2 regions of the Bordetella pertussis 18323 genome follow, and region 2 is predicted to be linked to the other one. Evidence: predicted binding sites of a transcription regulator. Region 2 holds the regulator's gene; the other holds the start of a gene.

Region 1 (9,635 bases), 700 kb from region 2:
GCCTGCGCTGGCGGTGGTGCCGCCGACTTGCGATGATTTCTCGCACAGCACCACGTCCAACGATTTCTTTGCGGCCAGCAGCGCCGCGCTCAGACCGGCGCATCCACTGCCGATGACGATGACGTCCCGCTCACCATCCCATGGGTAGTCGGCACGCGCCGGGGTAACGTCTTTCATTGCTGTGGTTTCCACCTGGTCCGCCCGTCCTTGCCTCTGCTAGAGTGATGCCGAATACTATTCACCAAGATGAGGGGCGTCCAATAGTGAACTCGAATGACCACGATTCTCCCGCCGAATCTCGCGCGTCCGGCGTGCTGAACCTCACGCACCTGAGAACGCTGGTCGCTGTGGTGCAGGAAGGTCATCTGACACGCGCCGCCGAACGCCTGCGCATCAGCCAGCCGGCGGCCAGCCACCACCTGCGCTCACTTGAACAGCAGTTCGGCCTTCCGCTGTTCACGCGCACGCCGCAAGGGGTTGTTCCCACCGCGGCGGGGTTGCAGCTATCGGAACAGGCCGCGCGGCTGCTAGCCTCGTCGCTGGAACTGCTCAGCACTGCCAGCGAACTGCGCGGCAGCGCTTCGGGCAGGATTGCAATCGGCACCATCGAAGACCCCTCGGTGCACGCGGCCCTGCCATCGCTGATCAAGTGGTTTCATGAACACTACCCGCTGATCGAACTCAGCATCGAATCCCGCAACTCGTCCTCGATCCGCCAGGGAATCCTCACCGGGGAAATCAACGCGGGCTTTTACGTTTCATGCACGAATGAAGCCAACCTGCGCGAGTACGAAATCGGACAGCGCGAACTGGTGGTGGTGGCCCCCCAAAGCTGGCGCGAACGTGTCGCCACGGCAACCTGGCCGGAACTCGCCAAGCTGCCGTGGGTCATGACCACGACGGGCAGCGCGCACTCCGAGATCACTGCTCAACTGTTTCGGTCCCACAACATCACCATTCGTCCCGCGCTTGAAGTCAACACCGAACGATTGCTGCGCGCCATGGTGTCGCAGGGAGTCGGGCTGGGGTTCACCCGCCGCGAATTCGCCGAGGCCGAGCAGGCGCGCGGCGCGTTTTTCATCGTTCCGATCAGCGTGCACCGCACCACCATGCATTTCGCCTACGCGCGCAGCGCCGAAACGGACCCTCTGATCCAGATCCTGTCGCGCGGCCTGGCCACGGTATTGCCTGTTGCGGAACGATTAATACCGTCTACCGCAAAACCCGCGGAAAAATAAAATTCCCAGCCACGGCGCGTTGACTTGTGCTTGCAAGTTCTGTAGATTAAATGGACATTCATTCATATTGATCTGCAGTTTGAAGTGGCCGCCTTCCTTGCCTATATGCATATTGTGAAGCGCGTGCTTCGCATTATTCAGATTCGCAATCAGGTCGATTCACTTCAATAATGAAGGAGACAAAATGACAAGGGGAATTGCCGCCGGGCTTGCCGCGACGGTTGCCGCGCCGACGCCGCTGCGCGGCACAGCCGCAACCGCGGGCCATGCGGGCCCTCTTGTGGACTCCGGCAAGGCGCGCGCCCTGGCGGCAAGCAGCGTGGGCGACAGCACGCTGTGGCCCGGCGCGCCCTCGGCGACCGGCTCCGAAATGCCGCATGCCGCACGCGGAATCGGCGCCCGGCAATAACACGCATCTTCCCGCACTGAACACATCCCGGCGGTCCGGCGGCCGCCATCCGGGCTGGCCCTTTATCCGCCCAATATTGAATGAGTATTCATACCATGCCGTTCATAAACACGGCGCCGGGCGGCACCGATATTCATGCAGCATTCATTCTGATTATTGATTATGCAGATTCAAATAACTTATTAAGGGAGACAAAATGATCAAATTAATGCTTGCCGGCCTGGCCGCACTGATGCCCATGCTGTCCATGGCGTCCGATTACCCATCCAAGCCGGTCACCCTGATAGCCGGGTTTGCAGCCGGCGGCCCCACCGATGTCATGGCGCGCGCCTTCGCCCAGCAGCTTGCCGCCGAGCTGGGGGTGCCGATAGTGGTCGAAAACCGCCCCGGCGCCGACAGCCTGCTGGCCTCCCAGGCCGTCCGGAACGCAAAGCCCGACGGCTACACCATTTATCTGGCCTCTTCCGCGCACGCCATCAATCCCAGCCTGTTCAAGGACGCGAAATTCAAGGTTCGCGACGACTTCACGCCCATTTCGACGATCGGCGAAGTGCCCAACGTCGTCGCCATTCCAACCGACCTGCCGGCCAGGACGCTGAAGGAATTCATCGACTACGCCAAGGCGCGCGACGGCCAGCTCAACTACGCGACCACGGCCAGCATCACCTATCTGCAGACCGCGCTCATGCTGAAATCCGCCGGCTTGAATTTGCAGCGGATTCCATACAAGGGCGCGGCGCCCGCGGCGGTTGCGCTGATGAGCGGCGATGTGCAGTTCATGATGAGCGGCATCGGCCCCATGGTGCCGCAGATACAGTCGCAGAAGATCCGGGCCCTGGCCGTCACCAGCGCGAAACGCAGCGCACTGCTGCCCGACCTGCCCACCGCCATCGAGGCGGGCCTGCCCGGCTTCACCAGCACGGTGTGGTACGCACTGCTGGCCCCGGCAAACGTTCCGCCAGACATCGTCAAGCGCTTGAACGAAAGCACCAGGGCCGCGCTGCAGAATCCCGACCTCATAGCCAAGCTGACGGCGCAAGGCGTGGAACAGCGGGGCTCCTCGCCCGAAGAACTGAGCCAGTTCCTGGCGGCGGAAGAAGCCAAATGGATGGCGACGGTCGATGAATTGGGCGCCAGGCAGCAATAGGGTCCCTGGGCACGGCATGCATGCAGCAAAACACCAAGAGATTCCTGCCAGGAGTGCGGCGATGAGCCCCGTAGTATCTGAAGCCAGTCCAGAACGCTGGGACGACGAGACCGACGTCCTGGTGATAGGCAGCGGGGCCGGCGGCCTGTCCGCCGCACTGTTTGCCGCGCAGGCAGGTCTGCGCGTACTGATCTGCGAAAAACTCGCCTATGTGGGCGGCACCACCGCGACCTCGGGCGGCGGCATCTGGGTGCCTGGCACCAAGGCCGGGCTGGCCGCGGGCGATACGCTCGAGGCGGCCAGGACATACCTGAAGGCGCTGCTGGGCGATTTCTACCAGGAGGAAGTGATAGACACCTACCTTGCCACGGGAGGCAAGGTCATCGACTTCCTGAATGAAAATACGGAGGTGAAGTTCGACCTGTCGAGTTGGCCGGACTATCGGTCAAGCCTGCCGGGCGGCGCGACACGCGGACGCTCGCTGTTTCCGCAACCCTTCGACGGCAAGAAGCTGGGACGCAATTTTTCCTTGCTGCATCCCCCCTTGCACCGCTTGATGGTCCTGGGCGGGCTGATGCTCGGCCCCGAAGAGGTCCATGACTTTCTGCGCCCGTTCTCATCGCCCCGGGCCCTCATGCGCGTGCTGCGCAAGCTGCTGCGGTATGGGATGGACCGTATCCGGTATGCCCGTGGCACCGACCTGCGCTCGGGCAACGCCCTGGCTGCGCGGCTTCTTTACAGTGTCGACAAACTCGGCTGCAGGATTCTGACCCAGGCCGACCTTGAAAGCCTGGCGATCGACCATGACCGGGTGATCGGCGCGACCGTGGTCGTCGGCGGCGTGCCCAAGCGTATCCGGGCGTCGAAAGCCGTGTTGCTTGCCACTGGCGGGTTCGCGCACAACCAGGAAATGCTGCGGCGCTACGGCCCGGCGACTCCGCATCGCTTCAGCCTGTGCAACCCCGCCTGCACGGGCGCAGGGATCCAGGCGGCGCTGGATGCGGGCGCCTCGGTAGACCGCGAGCTCAGCAGCGTCGGCTTCTGGACCCCCGCGTCGGCCAGCCGCGAAAAGAACGGCGCCGATACTCCCGTCATCTACGGCTATCTCGATCGCGGCCGGCCCGGGGTGATCGCGGTCAACGAACAAGGGGAACGGTTTGTCAACGAGGCCAACTCTTACCACGATATCGTCACCGCGATCTTCGCCAACGGCGGGGCGGATGGAAAACCCTTCTACTTCATCACCGACCGCGAGTTCGTCCGCAGGCACGGATTGGGGCTCATACGGCCCTGGCCATGGAACCGCTCGCTGCGCCCCTGGATTCGCCGTGGCTACATCACCGTCGCCAGCACGCTCGACAAGCTGGGCCCGAAGATCGGCATCGATCCAGGCGCCCTGGCCGCCGCCGTGCAGCGCCACAACCAAAGCGCCCGCACGGGCCAGGACCCCGACTTCCACAAGGGGGCCTCGGCCTACAACAGAATGTTCGGCCACAATATGACCTGGCCCAACCCCAATCTCGCGCCTATCGAAACGCCGCCTTTTGTCGCCCTGCGGATCCACCCCGCGACGATAGGCACCGCGATGGGCCTGAAGACCAGCGCGTCCGGGCAGGCCCTGAATGCCGCAGGGCAACCCATATCCGGCCTGTATGCCTGCGGCAACAACCAGGCCTCGCCGTTTCGGGGCTTCTACCCCGGCGGATCGACACTGGGGCCCGCGATCGTGGGCGCCTACCTTGCCGTCCAGTCGCTCTCGAAACCGTGACGCGGCGCCAGCCCTTGAGACCACCACCTTACCAGGATGACATATGACGAAGGCCCTGCTGCTTGCCATGATGACCCCGCCCGGGGACCTGGAAGAAGAGTTCAACGAGTGGTACGACACGGAACACTTTCCGCGCCTGTCGACGGTTCCCGGCTTCGATCGCTCGTCGCGGTATGTCGCGGTAAAAGGATGGCCCAAATATGTGGCCCTGTACGACCTTGCCTCGGTCGATGCGCTTGAACACCCCCAGTACACGCGCGCTCCGGGCGCCCGCTTCTCGCCCTGGGCGCAGCGCATCCTGACCAAGCTGCATGGCCAGTACCGGTTTTCCGGCGACCAGATATACCCCGGCCCCGCCTTGATGGGAGATCGGGGCCGGCCGCTGCAAGTGGCGGTGATGCGTTTTCGCGAGATGCCGGGCGCCCATGAGGTAGCGCTCATCGAGGGGCTGCAGGCCATCGTGGATTCGTCTGAAGATCTGCTTCAGGCCAGGGTTTTCAGGGGATCCGGGCCACTGCAGGGCGACTATATCGCGCTGGTGGAATGCCGCGCGCACGACCCGCGGATTCCGGTCACCGCCAGCGCCCTTGGACCGGCGGCCGACCATCTGGACCTGATGACGTTCTACATCCCGTATTGGCGCAGAGGCTACGTGCCTTCGGTTTTCGAGGCTCAGTAAAAGAGCGCCCCCTGCCTTCCCGCCGCACGCCGCCCCCGGCGCGCAGGCGTGCACAAGTCACACTACCAAAGGTTCATCATGCCCACGGCCATACGCATCGGCGTCTTGATTCCAGAGAACAACACCAGGGTGGCAGAGGAACTGCCGCTCTGGCTGCCCGGCTGCCGCCTTGAAGTCGTCAAAATCCCACGAGACAAAGGCCTGCTGAATGCGGCGGCCTTGCCGGCCTACAAGGAAAACGCGCTGGCCCTGGCCAGGGAAAAGCTGGGTACCGGCGACATCGATGTCGTGGCATATGGCTGCACGGCCGCCGGATTCCTGCTGGGCCCCGTGGGCGACCAGGAACTGGCGCGCCAACTGCGCGAAAACACCGGCAAGCCCGTCGCGACCATAGCCAGCTCCATGACGTCCGTGCTGACCCAGGACGGCATACGCAAGGTTGCGGTGGTGACCCCGTACTCGGATGCCGTCAATGCCCAGCTGAAAGGCTTCATTTCAAATGCCGGCATCGAGATCGCCGCCTTCGACAGCCTGTACGCCAAGGATGTGGATGAGCTGGGCAGAATCAGCGCCCAGGCCGTCTCGCATATCGCCAGGCAGACCATGAACGACGATTGCGAAGCGATGTTCATCGCCTGTGCGCAATTGCCCACCTTCAACGTGCTGCACCAGCTTGAAACCGAATTCGGCCGGCCGGTCTATTCGTCGATCCAGGCCATGGCAACGCAAATCCAGGCAATCGCATCATGACCCACTCCAAAGCCCTGCTGCTTGTCTCCATGGAACCGCCCGCCGGCATGGAAGCGGAATTCAACGACTGGTACGACACCGAGCACCTGCCGGAACGGGCCGGCCTGCCAGGATTCGAGACCGCCCTGCGATACGTGTGCGTGGCGGGCTGGCCGCGCTACCTGGCCTTGTATGACCTGTCGAATATCGAGGTCCTGGACGACAAGCCCTACCAGGACGTATCCGGCGAGCGCTTCAGCCCATGGAGCAAACGCGTGCTCAACCGGGTGCGCGGCCAGTCGCGCATGGCCGCGCAGCAGGTCTATCCCCGGCAGGCCATCACGCAACGCGCGCCAAGGCTGCTGCTGCTGAGGTTCGTCGGCTTGACGCTGCAACACGAGGCAGACCTAGTAAGCACGCTGCGCAGCGCTTTCTCGAACCGGGCCGGCGTTCAGCAGCTTCGCGTGTATCGCGAGCCCGCCGATAACGGCCCACGATTCCTGGCCTTGGTTGAAGCCCACGAATCCTTCTCGCACCAGGAAAAAACCTCTGGACTGGGCCCCTACGCCAGGCACTTGGACATGATCAACGAGTACACCCCATACTGGACGCGTGGCGCCTTGCACGGCGTGTATCCCGAGAGCTGAGCCCAGCAACGCCGCCCCCTGCCCGCCCTGGCGCAACGGCCGCACCGCCTCGCGCTTGAACCCGGCCGCCGATTCCCGGGCCTCGCCATGCGCCCGCCCCGGTCTCGCCGCCCCGGCGGCAAGGCGCCGTATCTGCGAGGGGGGATTCCGGCGTCTCCGGGCGTGGCGGCCTGCAGCGAAGACCCGCCAATATGTAACAAGCACCGCCTCCCCCCTTGAACCCTGCGGAAGCATCCCTATAATTAGCACTCGTCGCCAGTGAGTGCTAACAACAGGCTCCCCGCGCCAAATACCGATCATTTTTCTTCTTTTCTTTAGAAACAGGAGTTCCTCATGGCCCTGCGTCCCCTGCACGATCGCGTGATCGTCAAACGCCTGGACAACGAGCGCAAGACTGCCTCGGGCATCGTCATTCCCGACAGCGCCGCCGAAAAGCCGGATCAAGGTGAAGTCGTGGCCGTCGGCCCCGGCAAGAAGACCGAAGACGGCAAGATCCTGCCGGTCGACCTGAAGGCTGGCGACAAGGTCCTGTTCGGCAAGTACGCCGGCCAGACCGTCAAGGTCGATGGCGAAGAGCTGCTCGTCATCCGCGAGGACGAAATCCTCGCCGTGATCCAGTAATTGCGTAACCGAATTCTCTAAGGAAGCTAACAATGGCTGCCAAGCAAGTTCTGTTTGCCGACGAAGCCCGCGTGCGCATCGTGCGCGGCGTGAACGTCCTCGCCAACGCCGTCAAGACCACCCTGGGCCCCAAGGGTCGCAACGTCGTGCTGGAGCGCTCGTTCGGCGCCCCGACGGTGACCAAGGACGGCGTGTCCGTCGCCAAGGAAATCGAACTGAAGGACAAGTTCGAGAACATCGGCGCCCAGCTGGTCAAGGACGTTGCCTCCAAGACCTCCGACAACGCCGGTGACGGCACCACCACCGCCACCGTGCTGGCCCAGGCCGTCGTTCAGGAAGGCCTGAAGTACGTCGCCGCCGGCTTCAACCCGATCGACCTCAAACGCGGCATCGACAAGGCCGTGGCCGCCGCCGTGGAAGAGCTGAAGAAACTGTCCAAGCCGGTCACCACCAGCAAGGAAATCGCCCAGGTTGGCTCGATCTCGGCCAACAGCGATGCCTCGATCGGCCAGATCATCGCTGACGCGATGGACAAGGTCGGCAAGGAAGGCGTGATCACCGTCGAAGACGGCAAGTCGCTGGAAAACGAACTGGATGTCGTCGAAGGCATGCAATTCGACCGCGGCTACCTGTCGCCCTACTTCATCAACAGCCCGGAAAAGCAAGTCGCCGCGCTGGACGATCCGTATGTCCTGATCTACGACAAGAAGGTCAGCAACATCCGTGACCTGCTGCCCGTGCTGGAGCAAGTCGCCAAGTCGAGCCGTCCGCTGCTGATCATCGCCGAAGACGTCGAAGGCGAAGCGCTGGCCACCCTGGTCGTGAACAACATCCGCGGCATCCTGAAGACCACCGCCGTCAAGGCCCCGGGCTTCGGCGACCGTCGCAAGGCCATGCTGGAAGACATCGCCATCCTGACGGGCGGCACGGTGATCTCCGAAGAAACCGGCATGTCGCTGGAAAAGGCCACGCTGCAGGATCTGGGCCAGGCCAAGCGCATCGAAGTGGCCAAGGAAAACACCACGATCATCGACGGCGCCGGCGACGGCAAGTCGATCGAAGCGCGCGTCAAGCAGATCCGCGCCCAGATCGAGGAAGCCACCTCGGACTACGACCGCGAGAAGCTGCAAGAGCGCGTGGCCAAGCTGGCCGGCGGCGTTGCCGTGATTCGCGTCGGTGCTGCCACCGAAGTCGAAATGAAGGAAAAGAAGGCTCGCGTCGAAGACGCCCTGCACGCCACGCGTGCCGCGGTGGAAGAAGGCGTGGTTCCTGGCGGTGGCGTTGCGCTGCTGCGCGCCAAGCAGGCCATCACTGGCCTGAAGGGCGACACGGCTGACCAGAACGCCGGCATCAAGCTGATCCTGCGCGCTGTCGAAGAGCCCCTGCGCACCATCGTCACCAACGCCGGCGACGAAGCCAGCGTGGTGGTCAACACCGTGCTCAACGGCAAGGGCAACTACGGCTACAACGCCGCGACCGGCGAGTACGGCGACCTGGTCGAGCAAGGCGTGCTGGACCCGACCAAGGTCACCCGCACCGCGCTGCAGAACGCCGCTTCGGTGGCCAGCCTGCTGCTGACGGCCGAAGCCGCCGTGGTCGAGCTGATGGAAAACAAGCCCGCTGCTGCTCCGGCAATGCCCGGCGGCATGGGCGGCATGGGCGGCATGGGCGGCATGGACTTCTAAGTCCCGCCTTCCCGGCCGAAACCGCCGCGGCTTGCCGCGGCGCGGCCTTCCCAAAAAAAACCCCGCCAGGTTCGCCTGGCGGGGTTTTTCATTGGAGCTCGCTCAGAAGCTGTAGCGGTAGCCGGCGTGGAACGACCACGGAATGTTGATCCGGTCGCCCGCCGCGTACTCGTACGAAGCATAGAGGTTGTGCCCCTTGCCCAACGCGGCGTCGACGCCCGCGCCCAGTTCCACGCGGCCGTGGCGGCCTGCGCCGGCATGGCCAATGCCATTGGTGCGCACATCGCCCGTGCTTTTGAACTCCTGCGTCCAGCCGAGCCTGGCGTAGGGCTGCACGATGTTGCCGCCGGCCAGGGCGATGCGGCGGCCGAAGCGCAAGCCCAGGCGGCCCAGCGTGGCGGTGTTGGCGTCCACCTTGACGCGCAGGCCATTGCTGGCGCGATAGCGCTTGCCTGACGTGCGCCACAGCATGACCTCGGCCTGCGGTTCGGCGAACCAGTCGTTGGGCAGCTCGAACCGGCGCCCGCCTTCGAGCGACCATGCGGCGCCGCTTGTGCGGTAGTCGGCGGTGACGCGGCCGCCATCGGTGCCGGCAATGTTGTATTGCTGATCGTAGCGGCCCAGCCGCAGCACGGTGTCGAGATAGTAGCCGCCATCGCCGACATAGGCGGCGTAGCCGCCGACGTGCAGGCCCTTGACCTTGCCGCCACCG
Region 2 (9,635 bases):
CATCTGCCGCTCTCATCGCGAGCCGCGCATTCTACATGAGTTCTTCGAGTTTGTCGCGCCTGGTGAAAGCGCTACTCAAATTCTTGTGTAAGATGAGCGAAGACAAAAACTATAGCATAACCAACCGTGTCCATGTCAACTGTTCCTGCCCGTATCGAGCCCGTCGCGCCCCTGGCGCCCCAGGCGCAGGATTTGCGTTGTTTCAACACCCTGGGCCTGGCGTCCCACGCACCGGCCTTTGTCGCGCTGACCGAGCCCTCGCAGCTGCCGGCGCTGTCGGCGCTGGCGCCGCGCTTTCGCCAGCTGGTGGTGCTGGGCGGCGGCAGCAACGTGGTGTTGCCCGCCAGCATCGACGGCCTGGTGGCGCAGGTGCGCCTGCCTGGCGTGCGCCTGGTGGGGCAGTGCGCCGACGCCTGGGTCGTCGAAGCCGCGGCGGGCGAGAATTGGCACGGTTTCGTCACGGCCTGCGTCGACAATGGCTGGGACGGGCTGGAGAACCTGGCCCTGATCCCGGGCACGGTCGGGGCCGCACCGGTGCAGAACATCGGCGCCTACGGCGTCGAGCTGGCCGATCGCTTCCACAGCCTTACGGCCTGGGACGTCAAGGGCGGGCGCTGGGTGGAGATGGGCGCCGCCGAATGCCGCTTTGCCTATCGCGACAGTTTCTTCAAGCACCAGGAGCCGGGCGCCTGGGTGATCGGCTCGGTGCGATTCGCGCTGCCGCGGCCCTGGCAGCCGGTGCTGGACTATCCCGACCTGCAGCGGCATGCCGCGCTGGACGGCGCCGCGCCGACCGCCCGCGCCGTGTATGACGCGGTGTGTGCGATCCGGCGCGCCAAGCTGCCCGATCCCGCCGTGGTGGGCAATGCCGGCAGCTTTTTCAAGAATCCCTTGGTGGACGCGGGCACGCGGCAGGCGCTGCTTGGCCGTTTCCCCGGCCTGGTTTCGTATCCGCAGCCCGATGGCCGCTACAAGCTGGCCGCCGGCTGGCTGATCGATCAATGCGGGTGGAAGGGGCGCCAGCTGGGCGCCGCGGGCGTGCACGATCGGCAGGCGCTGGTGCTGGTCAATCGAGGCGGCGCGCAGGCGCGCGACATCATGGCGCTGGCGGCCGCCATCCAGGGCGACGTCGAGCGGCGCTATGGAGTGAGGCTCGAGCCCGAGCCGGTCGTGGTGCCGGCCCGCTGAAGGCGGGCGCGGCATGGCGCCGCGCCGCCGCCTGGCTTACAGGCCCAGTACGGCCTGCATGTCGTACAGGCCGTTGTCCTGGCGCGCCAGGAAGCGCGCCGCGCGCACGGCGCCCTGCGCGTACGTGGCGCGGCTGCTGGAACGGTGCGAGATCTCGATGCGTTCGCCCGTGCCGCAGAAGAACACCGTGTGATCGCCGACGATGTCGCCGCCGCGCACCACCGAGAAACCGATGGTGCCGGGCTTGCGCACCCCGGTGTCGCCGTGGCGGGTCCACGTGGCGACGTCGGGCAGGGCGACGTCCCAGGCCGAAGCCACCGTCTCGCCCATGATCAGGGCCGTGCCCGAGGGCGCGTCGACCTTGTTGCGGTGGTGCGCCTCGAAGATCTCGACGTCGTACCCCGAGTTGAGGATGCGCGCGGCCATGTCCAGCAGCTTGAGGGTGGCATTGACGCCCACGCTCATGTTGGGGGCGAAGACGATGGCGATCTTCTGGGCGGCGACCTTGATTTCGGCGCGGCCGCTGCTGTCGAAGCCGGTGGTGCCGATCACCATCTTCACGTCATGCCTGAGGCAGGCCTGCAGGTGCTGCAGCGTGCCTTCGGGCCGGGTGAAGTCGATCAGGCAGTCGGCCTGCGCCAGGGCGTCGAGCTGGTCGGTGATGGTGACGCCGCAGGGGCGCCCCAACGCGGCGCCCGCGTCCTGGCCGATCGAGGGCGAGCCGGCGCGGTCCAGCGCTACGGCCAGTTCGACGCCCTCGGTGTCGAGGACGGCTTCGATCAGCATCTGGCCCATGCGGCCGCTGGCGCCCGCGATGGCGATGCGCTGGGGGGTGGCTTGCGTCATTTACTTGAGCGGTTCGAAGGTTTGGCCCGGCTCGCCCGGGTAGTCGAGGGTGGGGTTGTCCGGCGTCGTGACATCGACATGGGGCCGGACTTTTTCAGCCTTGTCGATGCCTTCCTGGCGCTTCTCGGCCGTATCCACCTGGGCGTCGGCTTTTTCTTCCTGCTTGGCGTTCACTTTCTCGATCTGGAACGGCTGGAGGTCGGGCTGTTCATCCCCGCTCCAGCGTACCAGGTGGTCGTTCTCGAACCACACGGTGAACTGGCGTTCCTGCGCCTTGCCGTAGCCGGGCTTGAAGTAGTAGGGGTAATCCCAGCGATCGGCGTGCAGCACGCTGGTCAGCGTGGGGCTGCCCAGGGCGAAGCGCACCTGTTCGCGCGACATGCCTTGCTGCAGCAGGGCGACCTGCTCTTTGGTGATCCAGTTGCCTTGCTGGACGCCGGCCTTGTAGGGGAATCCCCATTTGCCGGACGAGCAGGCGGTCAGGGCGGAGGCTGCCAGGACAGCCACCGCGAGCCCCTTCAGAGGCCGCAGGGAAATACGTGCGATCATGGACACTAGCGCCCCTATTATTGGAAACGGATAAAACCGTTATCATAAAGGTTTCATAACGATAGTTCCGTGGGGCAGCGGGTGATGGCTACGCTGGCTTGCGTCGACCATCGACCCCCCATGCCACCGCGGATGGAGAGCGATTACACCATGAGCGACCAAAGCGAACTGAAAAACATGGGCCTGAAGGCGACGTTTCCCCGCCTGAAGATCCTTGACATTTTTCGTAAATCCGACCTCCGCCACCTCAGCGCGGAAGATGTCTATCGCGCGCTGATCGCCGAGAATGTGGAAATCGGGCTGGCGACGGTATATCGCGTGCTGACGCAGTTCGAGCAGGCGGGCATCCTCACGCGTAGCCAGTTCGATACCGGCAAGGCGGTGTTCGAGCTGAATGATGGCGATCACCACGATCACCTCATCTGCACCAATTGCGGTACGGTATTCGAGTTTTCGGATCCCGATATTGAGAAGCGTCAATACAAGGTGGCGAAGGACAACGGCTTTGTGCTCGAAAGCCATGCCATGGTGTTGTACGGCATTTGCGGAAACTGTCAGAAGGGCCGCTGATCCTCCGGCTCTACCAACCCTGCCTCCAGGCGCAAGCCTGGAGGTTTTTTTTTGCGGTTTGGTAGCAGGCGCGCTCAGGCCGCCGGCGCGGTATGGCCGCCCAGCATTTCGCGTGCGTGGTCGCGGGTGGTGGCCGTGATCTTGATGCCGCCCAGCATGCGCGCGACTTCCTCGACCCGCGCCTCGGCATCCAGCTCGGCGATGCGCGAGCGCGTGGAACCGCCGCTTTCGACCTTGCTGACGCGATACTGCGCATGGGCGCAGGCCGCCACTTGCGGCAGGTGCGTCACGCACAGCACCTGGTGGCGCTGGCCCAGTTCGCGCAGCAGCTTGCCGACCGCTTCCGCCACCGCGCCGCCCACGCCGCTGTCGACCTCGTCGAAGATCAGGGTGGGCACGCGCGCGGCGCGGCTGGCGATCACCGACAGCGCCAGCGAAATACGCGACAGTTCGCCCCCCGAGGCCACCTTGGCCAATGGCCGCGGCGTGCTGCCCGCGTGGCCCGCGACCAGGAACTCCACCTGCTCGCTGCCATGCGCCGACGGCGCGCCGCCGGTCAGGGCCGCCTCGAAACGCCCGCCCTGCATGGACAGGGTCTGCATGGCCTGGGTGACCTGCTTGCCGAGATCCTTGGCGATCTTGCGCCGCGCGGCCGACAGGCGCGCCGCCGCGGCTTCGTATCGGGCCTGCGCCGCCTCGGCCTGCGCGCGTAGCGCCTGCACGTCGCTGGCGGCCTGCATTTCGGCCAGCTTGCCGTGCAGGGAGTCGCGCAGCGCGGGCAGGTCGTGCGGTTCGCACTTGAACTTGCGGGCGGTCTCGAACACGGCGCTCAGCCGGGCTTCGACATCGGCCAGGCGCTGCGGGTCCAGTTCGACCCGGCTGACGTAGTTGTTCAGGTCGGAGACGGCTTCGGTGATCGCGATGCGGGCCGATTCGAGTTCGTCGCCGATGCCTTGCAGGGCGGGGTCGTGGCGCAGCATCTGCTGCAATTGGTGGGCGGCGCCATTGAGGCGGTGCTGGGCCGAGTCGTGCTCGCCGTCCAGCGCCTCGAGGATGCGCGAGGCCCCGTCCAGCAGCGACTGGGCGTGCGACAGCCGGGTGTGCTCGGTTTGCAGCGCATCCCATTCGTCCGGACCCAGCCCCAGGCGGTCCAGTTCGTCCGACTGCCATTGCAGGCGGTCGCGTTCGGCGGCCAGCGCCTCGGCGTCCTGCTCGGCGGTATCGAGCTGGCGGGCCAGCGCGCGCCATTGCTTCCAGGCCTGCGCCACCGTCTGGCGCAGTTCGGCGTGCCCGCCGTGGGCGTCGAGCAGGTCGCGCTGGGCCTCGGGGCGCATCAGGCTTTGGTGGGCGTGCTGGCCGTGGATGTCGACCAGTCCGTCGCCGAGCTCGCGCAATTGGGCGATCGTGGCCGGCATGCCGTTGATGTAGGCGCGGCTGCGGCCCTGGCTGTCGATGACGCGGCGCAGCGCCAGTTCGTCGCCGCTGTCGAGTTCGCGTTCGGCCAGCCAGTCGCGCAGGGCGGGCGGGGCGTCGAAGACGGCGGTGATATCGGCGCGCGCCGCGCCTTCGCGCAGCATCGAGGCGTCGCCGCGCTCGCCCAGCGTCAGGGCCAGCGCATCGATCAGGATCGACTTGCCGGCGCCGGTTTCGCCGGAAAAGACGGTAAAGCCGTCGCCGAAGTGGAGCTCGGTCTGTTCGACGATGACGAAATCGCGGATATGGAGGGTTCGCAACATGGCGGACGCGACGGGCTACTCAAGGTTGTCGGTGGCCTGCGGCATCAGGTTCCAGTGCAACTTGCGGCGCAGGGTGGAGAAGAAGCTGTAGCCTTCGGGGTGCACGAAGCGGATGATATGCGGGGCGCGCTGCACCGTGATGCGGTCGCCCGGCTGCAGGTCGGACCAGGTCTGCATGTCGAAATGCACGCTGGCGCCGATTTCCACCCGCCCCATGGCCGTCAGCGTCATGTTGAGCACGCCGCTGTCGGGAATGACGATCGGGCGGTTGGAGAGGGTCTGGGGCGCGACCGGCACCAGCACCATGGCATTCATGCCGGGATGCAGGATGGGGCCGTTGGCCGACAGCGAGTAGGCGGTGGAGCCGGTGGGCGTGGCGATGATCAGGCCGTCGGCGCGCTGCGTGTACATGAAGGCGCCGTCGAGTTCGACCCGCACTTCGATCATGCCGCCGCGGCCGGCGCGGTTGAGCACCACGTCGTTGACGGCCGAGGCCGAGTACATCTGCTGCTCGCCGCGCCAGACGCCGCCTTGCAGCAGCATGCGGTCCTCGGCCTGGTAGTTGCCTTCCAGCACGCGGCCCAGCGCGTCGTGGGCATCCTGCAGCGGAATGTCGGTGATGAAGCCCAGCCGCCCGTGGTTGATGCCGATCAGCGGCACGCCGTACGGCGCGAGGTGGCGCGCCGCGCCCAGCACGGTGCCGTCGCCGCCCATCACGACCGCCAGCGTGGCGGTGCGGCCGATTTCATCCCAGTCGGCCACGGGATAGCCGCTGACGCCGGCGTTGCGCGCCGTCTCGGCCTCGACCAGCACGCGGCGGCCGGCCTGCGTCAGCATTTGCGCCAGCGCGGTCAGCGGTGCGTCCAGGCCGGTGTCCTGGTATCTGCCGATCAGGGCGACAATGGGAAAGTACATGGCGAGCCGCGTAAAGTGTGTTTTGAGATGCCGATTTTGCGATTATATGGGGCCGCATATTGCCGTGCTGGACAAAAAACGCCCCTTTGTTGAAAGTTTCCCTAAAATACGCTCATGGATGACCGCGCACGCGCATTGCTCAAGGCGTTGATCGAACGCTACATCGCCGACGGGCAACCGGTCGGCTCACGCACGCTTTCCAAAGTGTTCGATCTGTCGCCGGCCACGATACGCAATGTCATGGCCGACCTGGAAGAGCTGGGGCTGATCCACAGCCCCCACACCTCGGCTGGAAGGGTGCCCACGCCGCGCGGGTATCGCATGTTCGTCGATTCGCTGCTGGCGGTGCGCGCCTACCAGTTCGAGCCCGCCCATATCGGCGAGCTGCTGCCCGTGTCCGAGCCCAGCCGGGCGGTCAACGCGGCGGCGGCGCTGCTGTCCAACCTCACCCAGTTCGCCGGCGTGGTGCTCACGCCCAAGCGGACCCAGATTTTCCGCCAGATCGAGTTCATCCGCCTGTCCGACAAGCGGGTGCTGCTGATCATCGTGACCCCCGAGGGCGATGTGCAGAACCGCATCCTGTCGGCGCAGCGCGACTACACCGAAGCCGAGCTGCTGGAGGCGGGCAATTTCTTCAACGTGCACTTCTCCGGCAAGTCGTTCGATGCCGTGCGCCGCACGCTGTCGACCGAACTGGCGCAACTGCGCGACGATATCTCGCGCCTGATGCAGGCGGCGGTCGAGGCCGGCGCCGAGGCGGCCGACGACGGCGAGGCGGTGGTGATCTCCGGCGAGCGCAAGCTGCTGGACGTGACCGACATCGCTTCCGACATGGACCGGCTGCGCAAGATGTTCTCGTTGTTCGAAAAGAAAACCGATCTGCTGCAGTTGCTGGACGTCTCCAGCCGCGCGCAAGGGGTGCAGATCTACATCGGCGGCGATTCGCAGCTGGTGCCGATGGAAGAAGTGTCGGTCATCACGGCGCCGTATGGCGTGGATGGCAAGGTCATCGGCACGCTGGGGGTCATCGGCCCTACCCGGATGGCGTACGAGCGGGTCATCCCCATTGTCGACATCACTGCGCGCTTGCTGTCCAACGCCTTGAGCCACAACCAATAATCCCATTTCGGGCCGGATACCGCCTGCGCGCGGGGCGGCGCCTTGAGAGGTGTCTTCGTGTTTCTTCGCCTGTTCAAGTACCTTTGGCCCGAACGCTATCTGCCCGAAACCCCCGCGCAGGACCCTTTCGACGAAAACCCGCCGCCATGCGGACCGGGGCGCGTCGGCGTGCTGCTGGTCAACCTGGGCACCCCCGATGAGCCCACGCGCGGCGCGATACGGCGGTACCTGGGCGAATTCCTGTCCGACCCGCGCGTGATCGAGATTCCGCGCTATCTGTGGATGCCCATCCTGCACGGGCTGGTATTGACCATGCGGCCCAAGAAGCTGGCGCCGCGCTATGCCGGCATCTGGATGGAGGAGGGCTCGCCCCTGCTGGTCTACAGCCAGAGGCAGGCCGCAGGGGTGCGCCAGGGCCTGGCCGCGCGCGGAGTGCATGCCGAGGTGGAGCTGGCCATGCGCTATGGCAAGCCGTCGATCCCGGCGGCGATCACGGCCTTGCGCGAGCGCGGCTGCGATCACATCCTGGCCGTGCCGCTGTACCCGCAATACGCGGCCAGCACCACGGCCACGGTGGTCGATGCCGTGACGCGCCACGCGGGGCGCCTGCGCGACCAGCCGGCGCTGCGCTTCGTCAAGCGCTTCCACAACGACCCGGCCTACGTCGAGGCGCAGGCCGGACGCATCGCCGAATTCTGGCAGGCCCACGGCCGGCCCCAGAAGCTGGTCATGAGCTTTCATGGGCTGCCGCGCTATTCGATCGAACTGGGCGACCCCTACTACCGCGATTGCCTCGATACCGCGCGCCTGCTGCGCGAGCGCCTGGGCCTGCGCGAGGACGAGGTCGAGGTGACATTCCAGAGCCGGTTCGGCTCGGCGCGCTGGCTCGAACCCTATACCGAGCCCACCCTGGCGGAACTGGCCCGGCAGGGCGTGACCGAGGTCGACGTGGTGTGTCCGGGGTTCGTGGCCGACTGCCTGGAAACGCTCGAGGAAATCAGCCAGGAATGCCGCGACGCCTTCGTGGCGGCCGGCGGCAGGCAGTTCCGCTACATCCCGGCGCTGAATGACTGCCCGCCCTGGATCGAAGGCCTGACCGACCTGGTCGAACGCCAGTTGCGGGGCTGGCCGACCGGCAATCCCTGAACGCGTACACTGTGGTTGAAGCGGCGGGCGCGAGCGCGCCGGTCCATTCCGCGAATGTGCAGCATTTTCAGGGAGACGGCCATGAATCCTCCTCGCAAGCCCACCATCGGCACCTCGGGTCCGCCCGGGCATGCCAACCTGGAAGAAGACCAGCTCGAGCGCGAACTCGACGAGGCGCTGCTGGAGACCTTCCCCGCCAGCGACCCGATCGCCATCACGTCCGAGGACGAGCGGGACGAGCCCGACGACAAGGTCGACGAGGCGCTGGAGGACACCTTCCCCGCCAGCGACCCGCCCGCGCCGGCCCAGCCCGGGAAAAAATAGGGCCGCAACATCCGGGCGGCGACGCGCCGTCCGGCGGCGTCATGGGAGCCGGGCTTTTTTTCCTGGAAAACCGGACTTGAAATGGGGGCATTCGCCCCCATCGTTGGCGCTTGAAGCCAATTTATATTCTGGAGGACTCCCATGACGGCACCCCAAGAGCCGGTCGATTCGACCCCTGAAAGCGGCGAAAACGCCGCGACGCCCGGTCTCGAGGACGATTTGTCGGCCGAGCTGGCGGCCCTGCGCGCCGAGCTCGAGGCAGCCCAGGCCACCGTCAAGGCTCAGCAGGAGCAGGTGCTGCGCGCCGCGGCCGAAGCCGAGAATGTGCGCCGCCGCGCCCAGGAAGACGTCGCCAAGGCCCGCAAGTTCGGCATCGAATCGTTCGCCGAGAGCCTGGTTCCGGTCAAGGACAGCCTCGAGGCCGCCCTGGCCCAGCCCGACCAGGCGGCGCAGGCCTGGCGCGAAGGCGTGGAAGTCACGCTCAAGCAGCTGACCGCCGCCTTCGAGCGCAATCTGCTCAAGGAAATCGCGCCGGCCCAGGGCGACAAGTTCGACCCGCACCTGCACCAGGCGATTTCCTCGGTGCCGGCCGACCAGCCCGCCAATACCGTGCTGCAACTGCTGCAGAAGGGCTACGTCATCGCCGACCGCACGCTGCGTCCGGCGCTGGTCGTGGTGTCCGCCGGCCAGGGCTGAAGCAGGCATGGCCGCCGCCCCATTCGATCCCGCCGAGGTCTTCCAGGTCTTCGGCATGCGCCGCGTCGACAGCGCCAGCTTCGACGAGCAAGTGGTGCGCGCGCCGGGCGACGACCTGCGCTGCGTGTTCCTGTGGGGCCAGGATTGTTACAACTGTGGCATTTTCAAGCAGACCGCCTTGCTCCAGCGGCAGGCGCTCCTGGCGCTGGAGCTGAGCTGGTTCGAGGCCGACGTCTACGCCGACGAGGCGCTGGGGCGGCGGTTCTCGCTGCATGGCGTGCCGACTTTCGTGCTGTACCGCAGTGGCAAGCGGCTGGGCCGGGTGACCGGCTGGCCCGGATTGCCCCAGTTCAGCGCCGCGATGCAGCGGTTGCGGGACGGGACTTGAAAAACCCTGTGGCCAACTCCAGTTACTGGGGGACTGAGTTTCAAACCCTGATTCCTACCGTATTCAATTCATAGCAAGGTATTTCCCACCATGAGCAAAATCATTGGCATCGACCTGGGTACGACCAACAGCTGCGTGGCTGTCCTGGACGGCGGTCA

Evidence for each region. Region 2 encodes HrcA, which represses chaperone genes, less so after heat shock. Its sites were predicted from a motif close to TTAGCACTCNNNNNNNNNGAGTGCTAA; they were not measured.
Region 1: groES (co-chaperone GroES) is a predicted target of HrcA. The motif match lies at 6,860-6,886, and genes of this name have one in related genera.

Annotation. Positions count from the first base shown of each region.
Region 1 is NC_018518.1:959,819-969,453, reverse strand. It holds gene BN118_RS04605 (FAD-dependent oxidoreductase) at 1-177, opposite strand, end outside; gene BN118_RS04600 (LysR family transcriptional regulator) at 264-1,238, shown strand; gene BN118_RS19830 (hypothetical protein) at 1,423-1,647, shown strand; gene BN118_RS04595 (tripartite tricarboxylate transporter substrate binding protein) at 1,844-2,794, shown strand; gene BN118_RS04590 (FAD-dependent oxidoreductase) at 2,856-4,562, shown strand; gene BN118_RS04585 (DUF4286 family protein) at 4,606-5,241, shown strand; gene BN118_RS04580 (maleate cis-trans isomerase family protein) at 5,290-5,991, shown strand; gene BN118_RS04575 (DUF4286 family protein) at 5,988-6,617, shown strand; gene groES (co-chaperone GroES) at 6,951-7,238, shown strand; gene groL (chaperonin GroEL) at 7,271-8,923, shown strand; gene brkA (serum resistance autotransporter BrkA) at 9,026-9,635, opposite strand, start outside.
Region 2 is NC_018518.1:1,656,000-1,665,634, forward strand. It holds gene murB (UDP-N-acetylmuramate dehydrogenase) at 133-1,188, shown strand; gene dapB (4-hydroxy-tetrahydrodipicolinate reductase) at 1,225-2,034, opposite strand; gene BN118_RS07840 (outer membrane protein assembly factor BamE) at 2,035-2,583, opposite strand; gene fur (ferric iron uptake transcriptional regulator) at 2,734-3,153, shown strand; gene recN (DNA repair protein RecN) at 3,228-4,889, opposite strand; gene BN118_RS07855 (NAD kinase) at 4,905-5,804, opposite strand; gene hrcA (heat-inducible transcriptional repressor HrcA) at 5,919-6,923, shown strand; gene hemH (ferrochelatase) at 6,981-8,069, shown strand; gene BN118_RS07870 (hypothetical protein) at 8,151-8,393, shown strand; gene grpE (nucleotide exchange factor GrpE) at 8,535-9,089, shown strand; gene BN118_RS07880 (thioredoxin family protein) at 9,097-9,477, shown strand; gene dnaK (molecular chaperone DnaK) at 9,568-9,635, shown strand, end outside.